DNA from 3 places in the Brevibacillus sp. DP1.3A genome. Region 1 is predicted to be linked to each of the others. Evidence: predicted binding sites of a transcription regulator. Region 1 holds the regulator's gene; each other region holds the start of a gene.

What was found. Region 1 encodes LexA, which represses DNA repair genes until DNA is damaged. Its sites were predicted from a motif close to CGAACATATGTTCG; they were not measured.
Region 2: the regulator LexA is predicted to act here: its motif matches at 3,909-3,922, upstream of recA (recombinase RecA).
Region 3: the regulator LexA is predicted to act here: its motif matches at 2,365-2,378, upstream of HP399_RS08685 (WYL domain-containing protein).

What each region holds. Positions count from the first base shown of each region.
Region 1 is NZ_CP085876.1:2,983,141-2,989,035, forward strand. Features, by position in the region: gene HP399_RS31005 (hypothetical protein) at 31-165, opposite strand; gene HP399_RS14050 (SOS response-associated peptidase family protein) at 243-503, shown strand; gene HP399_RS14055 (DUF4269 domain-containing protein) at 500-1,075, opposite strand; gene HP399_RS14060 (DUF456 domain-containing protein) at 1,184-1,669, shown strand; gene lexA (transcriptional repressor LexA) at 1,720-2,343, opposite strand; gene HP399_RS14070 (cell division suppressor protein YneA) at 2,506-2,844, shown strand; gene HP399_RS14075 (DUF896 domain-containing protein) at 2,921-3,118, shown strand; gene crcB (fluoride efflux transporter CrcB) at 3,215-3,580, shown strand; gene HP399_RS14085 (HelD family protein) at 3,619-5,868, shown strand.
Region 2 is NZ_CP085876.1:2,875,393-2,881,287, forward strand. Features, by position in the region: gene rimO (30S ribosomal protein S12 methylthiotransferase RimO) at 1-317, shown strand, start outside; gene pgsA (CDP-diacylglycerol--glycerol-3-phosphate 3-phosphatidyltransferase) at 318-893, shown strand; gene HP399_RS13430 (competence/damage-inducible protein A) at 1,001-2,245, shown strand; gene HP399_RS13435 (DEAD/DEAH box helicase) at 2,253-3,842, shown strand; gene recA (recombinase RecA) at 4,008-5,066, shown strand; gene HP399_RS13445 (RecX family transcriptional regulator) at 5,136-5,777, shown strand.
Region 3 is NZ_CP085876.1:1,878,788-1,884,682, reverse strand. Features, by position in the region: purine riboswitch at 154-255, opposite strand; gene rsgA (ribosome small subunit-dependent GTPase A) at 392-1,477, opposite strand; gene HP399_RS08690 (hypothetical protein) at 1,721-1,987, opposite strand; gene HP399_RS08685 (WYL domain-containing protein) at 2,086-2,307, opposite strand; gene HP399_RS08680 (DUF4265 domain-containing protein) at 2,478-2,957, opposite strand; gene HP399_RS08675 (MFS transporter) at 3,114-4,355, opposite strand; gene HP399_RS08670 (YcnI family copper-binding membrane protein) at 4,632-5,255, opposite strand; gene HP399_RS08665 (copper resistance CopC/CopD family protein) at 5,271-5,895, opposite strand, start outside.

The DNA of each region.
Region 1 (5,895 bases):
CGAAAGGGGACTTTCTCTACACACCGACTCTTATTTTCTGTACTTTTGATCATATACATCTTCCTCTGCATCCAACCAGAAGTGATATGATTCACCTACAACAATCGCTTCTTTCATAGTGTCCTCAGAGTTATTAGCTGTAGGGTTATTATATGAATTTTCCATGATAATCACTTCCTTGCAACAAGATATGCATCTCAAACGTATACTAGCGACATAATTTAGGTGTTACACCATAGAAAATGTCGAATAAAGCAATACTCAGTACGATTTTGTTGACATTTAATAAAAATGAGCGAATGCCTGTCATCTTAAAGAAAGATGATGAGGACTTATGGCTTGATCGGGAGAAGTATGATCGGTTGCAGCTCCAGTCGCTGTTTACCCCCTACGATTCCGGCGAGATGATGGTATATCCGGTATCCGCCAAAGTGGGCAGTCCGAAAAATGATGGTCCTTCCTGTATTCAAGAAGTAGAGATCGGCTCTTTGTTTGAAGATTAATCCTTTCGCAGGAGCTGAACTTTTTGTCGTAATTCCTGTTCGGTTAACGACTCCAAATGCAACAATGCCTCGTATGGATCATCACCCGGAATATGAAAGTACCTGGCAAATGCAGGCTCTGTTTTGATGCCGCTTTGCTTCAGAGCTCTAATATGTTGGCATGCATCCAAGCCTCCTATGTCTAGCAAACGTGCTTCGATGTCCATATGACGATAGGCATTTTGCTTTTCGACAGCTACCGGTTGAGCAAACAATTCAAACCAAAAGTCAGCTGTGAAAAACGAGATAACGGACGTGGGAGTACTTTTTACATCTAGGTGTGTCACTTCAAATCCGGGCAAGCAGCCAAATGCTGTACGCACAGCCTGCTCAAACTGTTCCAGATCATGACTCTCGCAAATAATGTCCAGATCGCTTTGCTTGACGTCAATGTCTAAAGGGATGGTTCCGGCAAGCACTGGACGGTAATCGGATAGTACTTCCATGATGTGCGTCTGTTTAATCGCTTCCCACGCCGCTTTTTGGCGCATCGTTCCTCTGCCCAAATAAGAGAGATCATGCCAATTTCTCAAGAGACTACCTCCATGTCTACTTTCTTTTAAAATAGTTTAGACAAAAGTGAATAAGTACGCAACGAAATCGGTAATCACTCGTATACCTAGATGAAGGGAGTGTAGTAGATGGAAATATTTTTGTGGGTAGTGGTCGTGTTATTGTTCTTGCTAAGCATCGCAGGAATTTTTTTACCTGTTTTACCTGATACGATATTACTGTGGGCGGGCTTTTTGCTCTATCACTTTTTCATTGCAGATCCGGGAGCGGGATTGCCCGCATCCTTTTGGTGGGGAATGGTCGTTCTAAGCATTCTGCTTTATGGTGCTGACTTGCTGACGAACATGTACTTCGTGAAAAGGTACGGAGGGTCCAAGTGGTCGTCCGTTGCTGCTGCGGTCGGAATTATCCTCGGGATCTTCGTTTTCCCACCGTTTGGTATGCTGATCTTGCCGTTCGTATTCGTCGTTCTGGTAGAGTTAATGGTGCAGAAGCAGTCGATGGAGCGAGCAGTGAAAGCGGGCGTAGGCTCACTGATCGGATTTTTGGGTAGTGCGGTCGTAAAAGTCATATTGCAAGTTACGATGATCATCTGGTTTTTTGTCGCCAGATAACATATAGAAAACGAAAAGGACAGCCGAGGCTGTCCTTTTTTACGTGGAAACTAGTGAATGAGTCGATATACACCGATGACTTTACCGAGAATGGTGACATTCTCCAGAATGATCGGTTCCATTGTGGCATTTTCCGGTTGGAGACGGAAGTGGTTCTTTTCTTTGAAAAATCTTTTGACGGTCGCTTCGTCTTCTTCTGTCATGGCTACGACAATGTCACCATTGTTCGCTACGTGCTGTTGGCGAACAATTACGTAATCTCCGTCGAGAATCCCTGCATCAATCATACTGTTCCCGGAGACGCGCAGCATATAGACCTTGTCAGAAGTCACGATATTGTCTGGAAGCGGGAAGTACTCTTCCACATCCTCAATGGCAGTGATCGGTTGTCCAGCGGTTACTTTTCCGATTACTGGCACACGGACGACAGAGTCTTCGAAATTGTCTTGAAAACGATCTTCATCTGATAGCAATTCGATGGCACGAGGTTTGGTAGGATCTCGACGAATGAGGCCTTTTTTCTCTAAGCGTGCCAAATGCCCATGTACTGTTGAGCTGGAAGCTAGTCCAACAGCCTCACCAATTTCACGTACAGATGGCGGATATCCTTTATCACGAACTTCCTTTCGTATGAACTCGATGATGGCTTGTTGTCTACTCGATAATTTTGACATAGAAAGACACCCCTGATTTCTCGAACATATTTTCCTATATTATACCATGGGAGCTTGCGTTCGACAAACATAAGTTCGATTCTTTGTTGACATGAACATATGTTCTCATTTATCATGAGGTTACAAATGATCAGAACGTATGTTTGCGAGGAGGCCATTATTATGAATTCATCGACAGCACGAAATCGTTTCGAGAAAAAAGAAGAACGTCGAGTTCGTTTTGGTATCACGAGAGGACAAGCTCTCTTGTTTCTTATAACATTTACTCTCTTTTTTTACTTATTGACCGAACTAGTGTTTGCTTCTTCGCCCATGGAGGAGCCACAAGGAATAGAAGTAACCGTACAATCTGGAGATAGCCTATGGTCGTTAGCTGTTCAATACAATACAGATCAGCATATGGATGTTCGTGACTATATAATAGAGATTAAGGATGCGAACGGTTTAGAGAGTAACAGGATTTACCCAGGTCAGACTCTCATGCTTCCTGATACTCCGTAAGTGTTCGGCTGTCTTGCGGGATCATTCGAATGTGGTATAATGAATCGGCACTACTACAGAGTGGGAGGAACCAGCAGTGGTATCTGACGCAGAAATTAAACGCATTAACGAATTGGTCAAAAAATCTCGCGAAGAAGGTTTGACCGAAGAGGAAAAGCTCGAACAAAAAGCATTGCGCCAAAAGTACATTGACGCCGTTAAGCTTTCATTGAGAGCAAATTTGGATTCCATCCGTTATGTGGAAGACCTTGAAGAAAATAAGCCAAAACAGTAAGATAACAATTACTGATACGACAGACATCCTCGCTTGACGCTAGGGTGTCTTTTTCTGTGACATACATAACGCTTTGATATTCAGGGAGGGAAAGCGGTGGCGTGGATAGCTGTGGCGGTTGGAGGAGCAGTTGGCTCACTTTTGCGCTACCTATTGTCTTTGCTCGCGAATCAGCCGGGATGGCCGTGGGGAACTTGGATCGCCAATGTTTGTGGATCTTTGATCATCGGCATCTTGTTCGTGCTGGGGAAAGAACGTGGCATTTTATCTCCGACACTCTATCTTTTATTTGCAACGGGGGTCATGGGAGGATTTACGACGTTCTCTAGTTTCTCCTTGGAAGTGGTTTCTTTTTGGGGAGAAGGTCACCTGTTGCGTGGCACTTTGTACGCTCTTCTCAGTTTGGGAGTCGGACTACTTTCTTGTGGGGTTGGAATATGGTTGGCTAGGCAATGGTCTTAATACGTTCAATGACACGATACATGTGAGGGGGAATGAATGTGAGTACACAGCATCGTGATTATGAATTGGAACAAAAAAAGCTGGATGAAACAATTTCAGCGATCGACGAAGAAATGGAGCAGCTTCGCAATGAAATTCGCGAGGCAACAGATGACTATGTGAAACAGGTCGTTAACTATAAAAAGGCTAAGGATTTGCGCTACCTCGAAGATCAAGGTCGAGAGAAGCCGTATTTCGGCAGAGTGGATTTTTTGAAAGATGAGATCTACGAGCTGGATCAGGTATACATAGGAAAACGAGGAATTGTACGCAGCGATACGTTTGATTGTGTCGTCGTGGATTGGCGCGCGCCTATCGCCAGTCTTTATTATTCCGGTGAGAGCAAAGACGCGTTTTACCGGATGGGACGCGAAATTGTGCGTGGTGAAGTTCGATTAAAGCGTAATTTTGCGATCGAAGACGAAAAGATCGTCGGCATCTATGATGGAGCGGTAAAAGAAACGATTAACCGCGAAATGGGGCATCCCGACGAATTTTTGCAAGAGGGCTTCATCGATGAATTTTTGGCAGCCAATCTGAATCAGGCGAACGATAGCAGGCTAAAAGACATCGTCGCTACGATTCAATCCGAGCAAAATGATATTATCCGGGCGGAAAAAGAACGGCCCATTGTTGTGCAAGGAGTAGCGGGGAGCGGAAAAACGACCATCGCGCTGCACCGACTATCCTATTTGATTTATAACTATCAGGATTCCATGATGTCCAAAAAGTTCATGGTGTTTGCACCTAACCGGATGTTTCTTACCTATATATCCGAGGTTTTACCTGAACTCGGCGTAGATGACGTTCAACAGTCTACCTTTGTAGACTGGGCAGCGCGTCTTGTGAAGCCACTGCTGCCAAAAGGGTGGAAAATCGTGAGTCCTGATAAACCTCTTCAATTGTTCTTCGAAGAGGGGCAAGATGAGCGCCAGCAAGAAATGACGCGAAACAGGCTTCGTTTCAAAGGATCGCTCGCTTGTCGGGAGGCGCTGGAGCAATACATTCGGCATATCGTCGAAACAAGAATTCCTTTTAAGAAGCTCAGCTTTTTATACAACAAAACGAAGCAAGTCTTTACAATTCCAGGTGATTTTATTCGCCAATGCTTCCTGGAGCAATTCGGGAATATGCCGTATCATCGCAGGGTAGAAGCGCTTCGCAAGCATTTGAAACAAGAAATGAACAAGCAATTATTTGCCCATTTGCGAGAGCGAAAAGTCGATTTGGACAAAGAAGGCTTGTACAAATTCGAGAAAATGCTGGAGCAAATACTGGATACATATCTGACTTCGTTTCCAAGACTGGAAATCTTCGCAGCTTATCGCGAGCTGATTGCTGACGGGGAATTGCTGCGCAAGCTCGTACCTGCTGATATTTCAGACGAAGTTGTGCGTGATGTGACGCAGTCAAGTGCTGCGCTGTTTGCAGAGGAGAGATTGGAGCCGGAAGATATCGCGCCATTGCTATACTTGCAGCATATTGTTGAAGGAATGAATAAGGCAGAGCATTTTGATCATACGGTCGTGGATGAAGCACAAGACTTGAGTGCGTTAGAAATAGCCGTCATTGCATTGGCAACCAAGAGAAACTCGCTCACGATCGTGGGAGATATTGCGCAAGGCATTCATAGCTACCGGGGGATTCATGCGTGGGAAGAGTTGACGAAGGGGATTTTTGCCCAGCTGTTTCCTTCCTATTATACGTTGTCGCAAAGCTATCGTTCTACAATTGAGATCATGCGTTGTGCCAATGAAGTGTTGCGGCAAATTGAATTGCCCGAGACGGTATTGGCAAAACCGGTTTTGCGACATGGGGAAAAACCAATCATGGTCAAGGCTCGTTCGCGAGCACAACTGTGGGAGGACATTTCTCAGCGTGTGACTGCCTACCAATCGGAAGGCTTCAAAACGATTGCGATCGTAGCGAAAACCATTCAAGCGAGTAAAAAAGCACATAAAGGCCTACAAGACAAGATAGCTGATCTGACTCTGTTAGGCAGCAAGGATAACCAATTTCCGGGTGGCGTAACCGTCATGCCTGCTTTTTTAACGAAAGGCTTGCAGTTCGATGTAGTCATTTTACTGGATGTGGACGCCTATCAAAATAATGAATGGGACGCAAAACTGTTGTATGTCGGGATGACTCGTCCGGTCCATCGCCTAGTTATGACGCAGGTTGAAGACGCTTCTTCACTATTGCTGAAAGATTTACCGACAGAGCTGTACATCATGGCTACTGACGAATAAGAATCTACGTATCAAAGAAAACCCTCT
Region 2 (5,895 bases), 110 kb from region 1:
ACGAGGATGACACGCCAGCTTCCCGTCTGCCTGATCACGTAGACGAAGAGGTTAAGGAAAAACGTGCGAACATGCTGATGGAAATTCAGCGTGAAGTAGCCGGAGATCGCAACGGACGCTTTGTTGGTCAAGTCTTGGAAGTTTTGATTGAACGTTACGAAGGACGTAACGATATTTATGTAGGTCGAACACAGTATGACGCTCCGGAAATCGATGGTGAAGTATTCGTCACTGGTTTTAAAGGCGAGCTGGGCAACATCGTAAAAGTAAAAATTACACACTCCTATGAATACGATTTAGCCGGGGAGGTAGTCTAGGTGAATCTCGCCAACCGCATCACCCTCGCCAGGATTTTTCTGGTGCCGGTAGTAATGTTTTTTATGCTGGTGCGTTACAACATCGGGACATTTACGATTGGCAGCCTGACGATGACGTATAACGAGCTGATTGCGGCTTTGGTGTTTATCCTAGCAGCCAGTACGGACGGACTCGACGGTTATATTGCACGGAAAAATAAAATCGTGACGAACTTGGGGAAGTTTCTGGACCCGCTTGCTGATAAGCTATTGATATCTGCAGCACTCATTTCACTCGTAGAGATGCAGCGTCTGGAAGCGTGGATTGCGATTGTCATTATCAGCCGGGAGTTTGCGGTAACGGGTCTACGGCTAGTTGCTGCGGCAGAAGGACAGGTAATTGCTGCGAGTGCATTGGGTAAACTGAAAACATGGGTGCAGATCGTAGCGATTACGGCTGTCATGATTCGCAACTTCCCATTTGGGTTCTTCGGCATTCCGTTCGACGAAGTAGCTACTTGGGCGATGGTGATCATCACGATTTACTCCGGGTACGACTACTTTGCGAAAAATCGTAACGTGATCCAATACTCGTAATGCGGGTATTGGTCTCTTTTTTCACAAGACTCTTCTCTTGAGCGTTTGCAAGTGATAAACTATTAGTTTAGAGGCTTTTCTACTCTCAAAGAGAATGGATGAGGAATATGAGAGCGGAGATTATCGCGGTAGGTACTGAGCTTTTGTTAGGCCAGATCGCTAACACCAACGCACAGTTTCTTTCTCAGAAGCTGGCGGAAATTGGCGTGGGAGTTTACTTTCATACCGTTGTGGGAGACAACACGGAGCGATTGCTACAAGTGATTCGATTGGCATCAGGACGATCTGATCTCGTCATTTTCACGGGTGGGCTAGGGCCGACTCAAGATGATTTGACGAAAGAAACCTTGGCGGGGCATGTAGGCATTGGATTGGAAACGAATCCAGAGGCCATGGAGAGAATTGAAAAATTCTTTTTGCAACGTGGGATTGTCATGACGGAGAACAATCGTAAGCAGGCGCTGGTGCTTTCTGGCAGCCATGTATTCTCCAACGATTTCGGGATGGCGCCGGGGATGGCGATCCGTCATGACAGTAGTACGTTCGTGCTGTTGCCTGGACCACCAAGCGAGCTGTATCCAATGGTGGAGAATTACGTGATGCCTTACTTGACCGATTTGCTTCCCGAAAAACAAGTGTTTCATTCTCATGTACTCCGGTTCTACGGAATAGGCGAATCCGCTTTGGAGGAAAAATTGCTCGATCTGATCGAAAAGCAGGAAAATCCAACGATCGCGCCATACGCCAAGGAATTCGAAGTAACGCTGCGGATTACGGCAAGAGCTGCTACAGTCGAAGAAGGAGAAGCCCTAATCTTGCCTGTAGAAAAAGAAATACTCAGCCGTGTTGGCCAGTATATGTACGGGATGGGCGAGAACTCGTCGCTGCATGATGTGCTGGTTTCTAAGCTGAAAAAGAGAAATGAGACGATCGCTTGTGCAGAAAGCTGCACAGGAGGAGCAATTGCCTCGTTGATTACTTCTGTACCAGGAAGCTCGCAAGTGTTTCGTGGCGGGGTAGTCTGCTACACCAATGAAGTGAAAAATCAGCTGCTCGAAGTACCTCATTCCATTTTGCAAACAGATGGGGCAGTCAGTGAGAAAACAGCTCAATTGCTGGCTGAACATGTACGAGAAAAGCTGGGAGCTACTTATGGTATTTCTATTACGGGAGTGGCTGGACCAGATCCTTCCGAGGGTAAGCCTGTTGGCCTTGTCTACGTAGGGATCGCAGCAGAAGGAATGCCCACAGTTGTAAAAGAGCTGCGCCTTGCCGGAAGAAGGCATGCAATCGTTGGACGTGCCGCTAAATACGCGTTGTTTTATGCGCTGCAAATGCAAAAAGAAAGGTGATTTTTTCATGACGATTTTTTCCGATTTTCCTTTACATAAATCTATTCTGCAAGCGATTCACGATATGGGCTTCGAGGAGCCATCACCGATTCAGGCAGCTTGCATTCCAAAAGTTCTGGATGGCGGAGACCTGATTGGTCAAGCACAGACAGGTACTGGTAAGACTGCTGCATTCGGGATTCCACTTGTAGAAAAGATTACGCCTGCCAATCGTGTACAAGCGATCGTGCTGACCCCAACTCGTGAGCTGGCTATTCAGGTTGCGGGAGAGCTCCTGCGCATCTCCAAATACAATAAAGTTCGTACGCTGCCAATCTATGGCGGACAATCGATCGGACATCAAATTCGTGCACTGCGTCAAGGTGTACAAATCGTTGTAGGTACTCCTGGCCGTGTTATGGACCACTTGCGCCGTAAAACATTGAAGCTGGATCACGTACATACACTCGTTTTGGATGAAGCGGATGAAATGCTGGACATGGGCTTCATCGAAGATATCGAGACGATCATCACGCATATGCCAGAAGAGCGTCAAACCTTGCTGTTCTCTGCGACGATGCCGCCAGAAATCAAGCGTTTGGCTACCCGTTACATGAAACAGCCGCAAACGATCGCGGTGAGCCGTGAGGAAGTAACGGCGCCATTGATCGAACAGGTATACTACAAAGTGTTTGACCGCAATAAAGTGGAGAGCCTTTGCCGCATCTTGGATAGTGAGGATGTTGAGTTGGGAATCATTTTCTGCCGCACCAAGCGCGGTGTAGATGAGTTGTCCGAAGTGCTGCAATCCCGCGGATACCTTGCAGACGGCTTGCATGGTGACTTGTCACAGGCACAACGTGACAAGGTCATGAACTCGTTCCGTGAGGGCTCGATTGAATTCCTGATCGCGACAGATGTAGCAGCACGCGGTATCGACGTAGGAAACGTCTCCCACGTAATCAACTACGATATTCCACAAGACTCTGAGAGCTACGTACACCGTATTGGCCGTACTGGTCGCGCAGGTCGCAAAGGAATCGCGATGACGTTGGTTACGCCTCGTGAAGTAAGACAAATGATGTTTATCCAAAAGCAGACAAAAGCACAAGTGCTTTCTCGCAATGTTCCTTCCTTGGAGGAAGTGGCTGAGCGCAAACAAGAACAATTGCGTGAACAGTTGACTAGCCTTTTGGAAAGCGATGCAATCGCGGATATGTATCAAAAAGTAGCGGATGCTCTCGTAGGTCAATACCCTGCTGAAAAAGTAGCAGCAGCTGCCTTGCACCTCGCATTCCATACAGAAGCAGGACAAGGGCAGGAAGTAGAAGCGTACAACTTTGGTGAGACGGGTGCAGCAAAAGGCATGGTTCGCTTCTTCCTGAACGTAGGTCGCAATGCAAACATGAAGCCACAGGATCTGGTTCGTGAGATCTCTGAATCTGTTGGTATCCCAGGAAAATCAGTAGGTCGCATCGACATTTTCGAGAACTTCACTTTCGTTGAGGTTCCAGAAGAAGTAGCGGCATTCGTATATGAGTCACTGCGTCAAACCCGTATCAACGGAAAACGAATCAATCTGGAGCCTGCAAAGCCTCGCGGAGCGAAGCGTTCCTAATTCGATAGAAATGAGAAGCAGCCATTTCGCTGGGAACAACCAGGAAATGGCTGCTTTTATGCGATGCGAATATTTGTTCGTAAAAAATACTTGGCAAACACTTCTGTCTCGAGGTATGATGAAGACAAGCAAAAGAGATGCGAAAATTGAAAGGGTGTGTACCATTTGTCAGATCGTCGCGCAGCTTTGGAGAGTGCATTGCGTCAAATAGAAAAGCAATTCGGAAAAGGTTCCATTATGAAGTTGGGGGAAGTATCCAACATCCAGATTTCTACGGCTTCTAGCGGTGCACTTGCTCTAGATATCGCACTTGGTGTGGGTGGGTTCCCACGCGGACGGATTGTTGAGATTTACGGACCAGAGTCTTCTGGTAAAACAACAGTAGCGCTTCATGCCATCGCAGAAGTGCAAAGACAGGGTGGACAAGCTGCTTTTATCGATGCTGAGCATGCCTTGGATCCGGTTTACGCTGCTAAGCTGGGTGTGAACATCGATGAATTGCTGTTGTCCCAACCAGACACTGGTGAGCAAGCTTTGGAGATCGCGGAAGCACTGGTGCGTTCTGGTGCGGTAGACATTATCGTAGTCGACTCCGTTGCGGCACTCGTGCCAAAAGCAGAGATCGAAGGCGAGATGGGAGATTCCCACGTAGGTTTGCAAGCGCGCTTGATGTCCCAAGCACTTCGTAAGCTGTCTGGTGCCATCAACAAGTCCAAAACGATTGCGATCTTCATCAACCAGCTTCGTGAAAAAGTGGGAGTTATGTTTGGTAACCCGGAAACAACTCCAGGTGGACGCGCTTTGAAGTTCTACGCGAGTGTTCGTTTGGATGTTCGTAAAGCGGAATCTATCAAAGTCGGCAACGACATTTTGGGTAGCAAGACAAAGATCAAAGTTGTCAAAAATAAAGTGGCTCCACCATTTAAGGTTGCAGAAGTGGACATCATGTACGGTGAAGGTATTTCCAGAGAAGGTAGCATTCTCGACATCGGTTCTGAGATTGATGTCGTGCAAAAGAGTGGTGCTTGGTATTCCTTCAATGAAGAGCGACTCGGCCAAGGTAGAGAAAATTCGAAGGTTTTCCTGAAGGAAAATCCGCACATTGCATCGCAGATTGAAACAAAAGTGCGCGAATACTTCAGCCTAAACCCTGGTTCTGTTCCAGAAGGTGAAGCAGTAAATGACCCAGAGCAAGATGAAGAGCCTACATTTGATCTGGAGTAATGAAGAGTAGAAGAGCAGCCTGTCGATGAGACAGGCTGTTATTTTAGCTTTGCGAAGGAGTGAATCATCATGAAGAGCGGCCTGATCACTGCCGTTCATCGAGATATCAAACAAAAGCAACGCTACCATATCGATGTAGAAGGCGAGTATGCCATTACCGTACACGAAGACATACTGGTAAAGTACAACCTATTTAAGGGAACAGAATTAGATGAAGATTTTTGCCGAGAAGTCCTGATAGCAGAAGAAAAGCATAAAGCGTATTTAGGTGCTTTGCGATACCTCGGCATACGCCCACGGACAAGTAGTCAGCTGCATTCTTATTTGGTAGAGAAGGGGTTTTCTACCCAGATTGCCGAAGAGATATGCCAGCGCTGCAAGGATCACGGCTACATCGATGATGAAGCATTTGCGAAGCAATGGGTAGACGAACGATTGCGTTTGAAGCCGAGGAGCCCGTATATGCTGCGTATGGAGCTTACCCAGCGTGGAGTGGACAGAGCGATTGTAGAGGACGCAGTCCGTGGCGTGTCTAGGCAGGCTGAACTAGATGCTGCCCGTGCATTGATAGAGAAGAAGGCGAGACGCATAGAAGGCGCACCGAACCCAGATGAAGAACGCAAGCTGCTGTCTATGCTGATGCGCAAGGGATTCTCTCATGCTATCATTCAACAAATGCGTGAAGAATTGCGTCAGAGAAGCGATAGTTAGACGCAACTCTATTTGCATGATCTTGACAATTCTTGTTCACAAATAATAAAATAGGTTTGTATTTACTTGGTGTATCATATCTTTTTGCGATTTGCTCACTCGTTGCCTATGGAACAAC
Region 3 (5,895 bases), 1.1 Mb from region 1:
GTGTCACAAGCGGGCTACGTAACAAACCAACGCCAAGTGAAACTGTCCCTCTGGGCTTTTATCCCTTAGGTGTGACACATCATTCGTGCCTGCGTCGCTCGGACCAGCTATCTTTCACCCCTATTATGGGAATAGGAAAGAAAGAGACGGAACCCTAGACGCACTTTCACTCGTAGTCAGGTGATTTACGGTCACCTGGTAGAAACGGATGGGCCTTATTCCCAAAATTATACGAGCTACCTATCTATTTATTTCGAAGTGTAATAACGAGTATTGACCAAATCTATCACAATTCCCGCGTTGTGAGCAAGCGTTAATTTTTGAAAGTAAAGGGAAGCGCTTACTTGTCCATATAAAGGAAAGAGCCCTGATTTCTCAAGGGCTCTCGTGTTTATCGCTTCGGTTTTTTCTCCCGCATTTGAACGTTGATCTTTTTCCATTTATCCCTTTCAGCGGCAGCAAGCCTTGCGTCTTCTTTACGCGCCAAATGTGCCAATTCGCGTTGAAGCTTCAGGTAACTGTCAAAGCGTGCTTTTTCCAATGATCCAGATTGGATGGCAGCTTGAACAGCACAGCCAGGCTCACGCATATGCTTACAATCATTGAAACGGCATGTTTCCGCAATGGACTCGATATCGTCAAAGGCACCGCGGAAGCCTTCATCTGCCTCCCAGAGCTGCAGCTCCCTCATGCCCGGGGTATCGATCATCAGAGCACCACTCGGCAATCGGAACAGTTCGCGATGTGTCGTCGTATGGCGACCACGGTCATCACCTTCACGCACGCCACTGACTTTTTGCATCTCTGCTCCGCTCAATTTATTGATCAACGTGGATTTGCCAACACCAGAGGAACCCATCAAGGCAATCGTCTGGCCCTCGCTCAGATAAGGCGCGAGCTGATCCAGTCCTTCTCCCTGCTCAGCACTGACTACGTGAACAGGCACTCCGATTGCGACTGATTCTATCTCTGCCATACATGTATCCAGATCGTCACACAAATCAGCTTTGGAAAGCACAATCACTGGATTGGCTCCACTTTCCCACGCAAGAATGAGATAGCGCTCTATCCTGCGCAGATTTAAATCATTATTTAAGGAATTCACAAGGAAAACGGTATCGACGTTAGCCGCCACAATCTGCTCTTCCACAGTATCCCCAGCTACTTTACGGGAAAATTTGCTCTTACGTGGAAGAAGTCCGTGGATGGAGGCTTTCTTTTCCTCTGGACGAGCACTGATTACTACCCAGTCCCCGACAGCTGGAAAATCTTCTCGTCCGATGGCTTCATAACGAAGCTTGCCCGTTACTTCGCCCAAGAGTTCGCCATGCTCACTCCACAGACGATAAATACGTTTATGTTCGAGTGTGATACGTCCCACACTGTAGCCTTGCTCGGCATAAGGGGCAAAATGATTAGCAAAATACTCATTCCAGCCCATAGATTGCAATACTTGTTGATTGGTTAGTTGATTCACTGCGGATTCCCCCTGCAATTGGTTAAATATACGGCTATCAGCCTGAACCAGTCACAGTCGAATCCTCATTTGGTGAACGGTATTACTGTTCGCTTGAAAGGAGGATTCCTGTGACCCCGACTACGACACTCTGAACAAATTTGATGACTACCATAAAACATCTCTCCTTTAGCAAACCTACCATTCAGGTTTGGAATCATATTTCCCAATTATTGTACCATAATGAAACAAAATGCAACAGCGTCAATCTCCCCCGCCGCCGCCTCCGCTATCTCCGCCACCACCACTGTCTCCACCACTACCGTTATCGCTTCCGCTGTCATAACTATCCCAACGATCGCCTGAGTCGTGATTTCGATGATGGTGATTGTGATTGCTGTCGACATAGAAGGCTCCGCCCCCGCTGTCTGAAGAGGAATGAGAGCGCCCACTTCCGCCTTTTGCAGCTTTGGACGCCAAGACAAATACTACGACCAAAAACATGATGACGATGACAATGAAAAACTCCATTGTTTGTCCCCGCCCTTCCTCTTTTTTGAAGTTGTTTACCTATTTAGTATAACATAGTATGTCTGGAATAGGCTGGGGGCGTGGGGGGTGATTCCTTTTCATCCGGCAAAATGTCCAGACACAGGTGCGATCGCCAAAATGTTATCCAACGCAAACGCACGATACGCCTTCCTCCTATAACAGTATGCTTTCAAGCTCCCTTTGTTCCCATCGATATTCACCACACGGATCGTACGCCTGCTAGCCTCTCCATCCTTCTTCAAATAGATGATCTCCACTGCTTGCTGCTGGGCTGCGTACCTTCTCAGCTCCTGAATCATCAGGCTGTCACCACCACAAAATGTGTCTTCATGTTGTTGAGATCATCATACCAAAAGAGAACACTCGTTCGCAAGTTCCCCTTTACAAAAGAAAAAGAGACCCATAAACACATACGAGTCCCCATCCCAGAGATAGTGCGGAGTGCCGAAGAACTGACGTTTTCAGACGATTAATCCAGATCTTCCGCCCAACTAACTAACTCTTCATCTTCAAAATCATATGGATTCTTGTAAATATTAGAGTAATAGTACTCTGCTTCTAGTACGTCTCTAATTTTATTGAACGTATGATTGGTTGCATCAAATCCATTACTGATTGGAGCAGTAAACGCGAGTGAACCATTATAAAATCCATCTAGAGAGCCTGAAAGTTCTTTTTTGACGATAGATTCAACTGCTTCTATCTTTTCTTTGATAGGCTGCTCTTTGTAAATTTGAATACAGAAATTTCCACCATGCTTTATTAATTCAAAATCTCCATTGGGATGGAGTTTTATTGTATCTCCTTTCGCAAGACCGAGAGCTAGCCCTGGAGATGCACATAATTTGAATTTTTGATCGCTTAGGTATTCTGCAGGAAGCTCTTCTAAAACTGTTCCCTGTGAACTTGTGCCAGCAAAAACCTTAATCACTGTTAATTTATCTTCCATACGATGCTCCACACCTATCTCTATTTTGAAGGTTTATTTTTTCTTGATTATACCAAAAAAAGTCCTCAGTCACGTTGCGCTTCGCCACCCAACTATTGCCTCAACAAAAAAGGCATGCGCCCTAAAAATGGACACATACCTTATGCTTGTTACAACTCAGCGCCTTCTAAGCGCACGTCCGAACACAATCAAAATCGGTGCCAACAAGATGGCCGCCGCAACCAACGAAGCGCGAATCGAAAAACGGGTCCCGATCCATCCGACAGCCGGACCACCTGCCGTTTGTCCCAAGGCATTGGACTGGCCCATCATCGACAAAACCGTCGCTCGCACACTGCTCTCAATGTTCAAATTCAGCCACGTATCATACAGCGGACTGCTTAATGACTGGATCACACCGATCAATAGCAATGCTACTAACGCCCAGCTAAAGCTCGGGGAAAAGGCAAAAGCAATCATCGCTGCTATTTTGAGCCCCGTCAACGTGAACATCCCCACAAGGACAACCCGCTCATTGTTCACATCCAGCCTTTTTTCCACAATACCTACGACGATGATGCCAAGTAAGCTAGCGAGTGCGGCAATGATCCCGAACCACATTGGCAACGAAATAGCAGCGAGCTCTGGAAAGCCAATTTCTCCGATCAAATGCGCTTCCCACAAACGGTCATACCCTTCAGAAGCTGCACCCGTAAATAGCGTCACGAACAAGATCAGCATGAGAATCGGCTGACTCCGAATCACTTTGGCGCCCAAAGTCCACGTCTGAATCATTTCCTTCACGTGGGATGCACCTCGCTCACGCTCACGAGGAACAAAACCAGTCTCCTTCATGAACAGAAACAGAAAGACACCAAGCCCCAGATACATGAGGCCACCTATGAGGTAAGGCAAATTGGGAGCGAGTGTTGCCAACGCCACACTAAGTGCGATCCCGAGCAGATTTCCAAACAAGGAGTAGCGCTTAGCCTTCATGAAGATCGTACCGATCTTCTCTTCTCCGACCTCATCCACAATCCATGCAGTATCCGCTCCACTGATAAACGTATACCCCAGACCACTGATGATTTGCGAAAACAGCACCAAGCCGAAGACAGAAATAAACGGTACCCAAGCATCAAGCGTGGGAACGATCCCCTGCATCGCAAATCCGATTCCCAGCAAAAACATCCCGATAATGATGGAGCGACGGCGACTGTACGTATCCGCAACGACTCCTGTTATCCCTTCAAACACCAATACGGATAACTCCAATACCGTCCCGATCAATAGCAATTCAAACGGGTTAAAGCCCAGTGTCACAATGTAGTAAAGCGCATAGGTCGTGAACATAGTCGTATTGGCCAGGGAAGTCAAAAAACTTTTGATCATATATACTTTTGTCGCATGCATGAACATGGAAGCAGTATCCACCTTTTTTTAGGCAGATGACGCGTTCCGTTTTCACATACTGATCGTTACTCTACAATCCTCTACTGTGCAAAATGCGTACGCGTCATGCTGCCGTTCCTATTTTTCCTTCCTGTGTACTTGCTTGCTCTGAATAGTGTTTTTAACATGTGATATACACCTCCGAAAGTAATTACAGCTATTATAGAATGTTTTTAATTGCCACACAATGGAAAAAGCTGTGCAGCATGATTGGACACACTGCACAGCTTAATTATGGAGCACTTACGCTTTTTTTCTAAACAGACCAACGATGGAGATCAACAACGCCAAACCAGAAAGTACCAATGGCAAGGTATTGTTGCTGCCTGTACTCGCCGCTTCCCCGGCAGGAGCGGTTGCCGGCTTTTGTTCTTGTCCATGCTCATGCCCTGCTTCGCCTACACCAGTCTTAATGGTAGTGACAGACGCTGGCGTTTTGGAATCCTTGTCCCCTGTCCATTCCACGACCTCGCCATTTGCATAGGTCTGATAAGCCTTCCAAGCCAATTGGCCCTCTTCTTTCGGGTTTGCCCCAACAAACGTGAACTCTTGGAACTCATGCGCCTTGATTCCACCTTCTGTTGCTGTCCACACAAGTGCTGTGTTCACACCATCTTTATCTTTTTCGAACTCGTAGGTCCAGTCCGGAATCGGTTGAACGGAATTTACCTTCACATTTGCCGGGAATTCCAGCTTCACTTTTGTCGTGTTGACGTCTTTTTCTACTGGAACACGCACGGTGTATTTTTCATAGGAGCCTGTAGTAGCCTCTTTCGGATATACGTTCACATGTGCTTGTGCTGCTGTCGCCAACGTCAAAACTGCACCTGCTACCAGTACACTGCTCATCCATTTTTTCATTTTCATCGTATGAAATCCTCCCTAGTTTGAATCTGTTTGAATCACGGCCTGATTATTTGTCGTCGCAGTCGGGTAGTTGATTTGGCTCATCCAAAGTCCAGCCAGAACAGCGATAATCCCGAATACAATCTCCCAACGCAAGTAAGCGGGCTGCAAAGAATTTTTCGTCCGCCAGCGCCTTGTTTGCCGAAAGGCTAGAAGAAGCATGAGGCAGACACTTGCTATTTTTCCGTATAACAGATAGCTCCATGCCGTTGTACTCTGGAAAATATTCATGAGATCCGTCTGCACGCTGAGCATAACAACACCCGTCACGACAGCAAGCACTGCCGCCACAGCAACTGTCTGCAAAAAGAACCTCTTGAACGACTCCTGTCCTCTTTCAGCCACTTTGACTGTAAGTAGCAAGTAGACAAGTGCTCCTATCCACACGGCGACCGTCAATACATGCAACAGTCTCAGCAAAATGGACAGCCAGACAGGGGCAATGCCCCATGCATGACCACCAAAAGCTTGTGCGCTGATCAAAAGAATCCAGATTCCCACATACCAGCCGGACACCATATTGGGGATCGCGATCAATAACAGTAATACAAAGGACACCAGAAGCATAATCGCAAACGGAGACTGACTGAGCAAGTTCCCG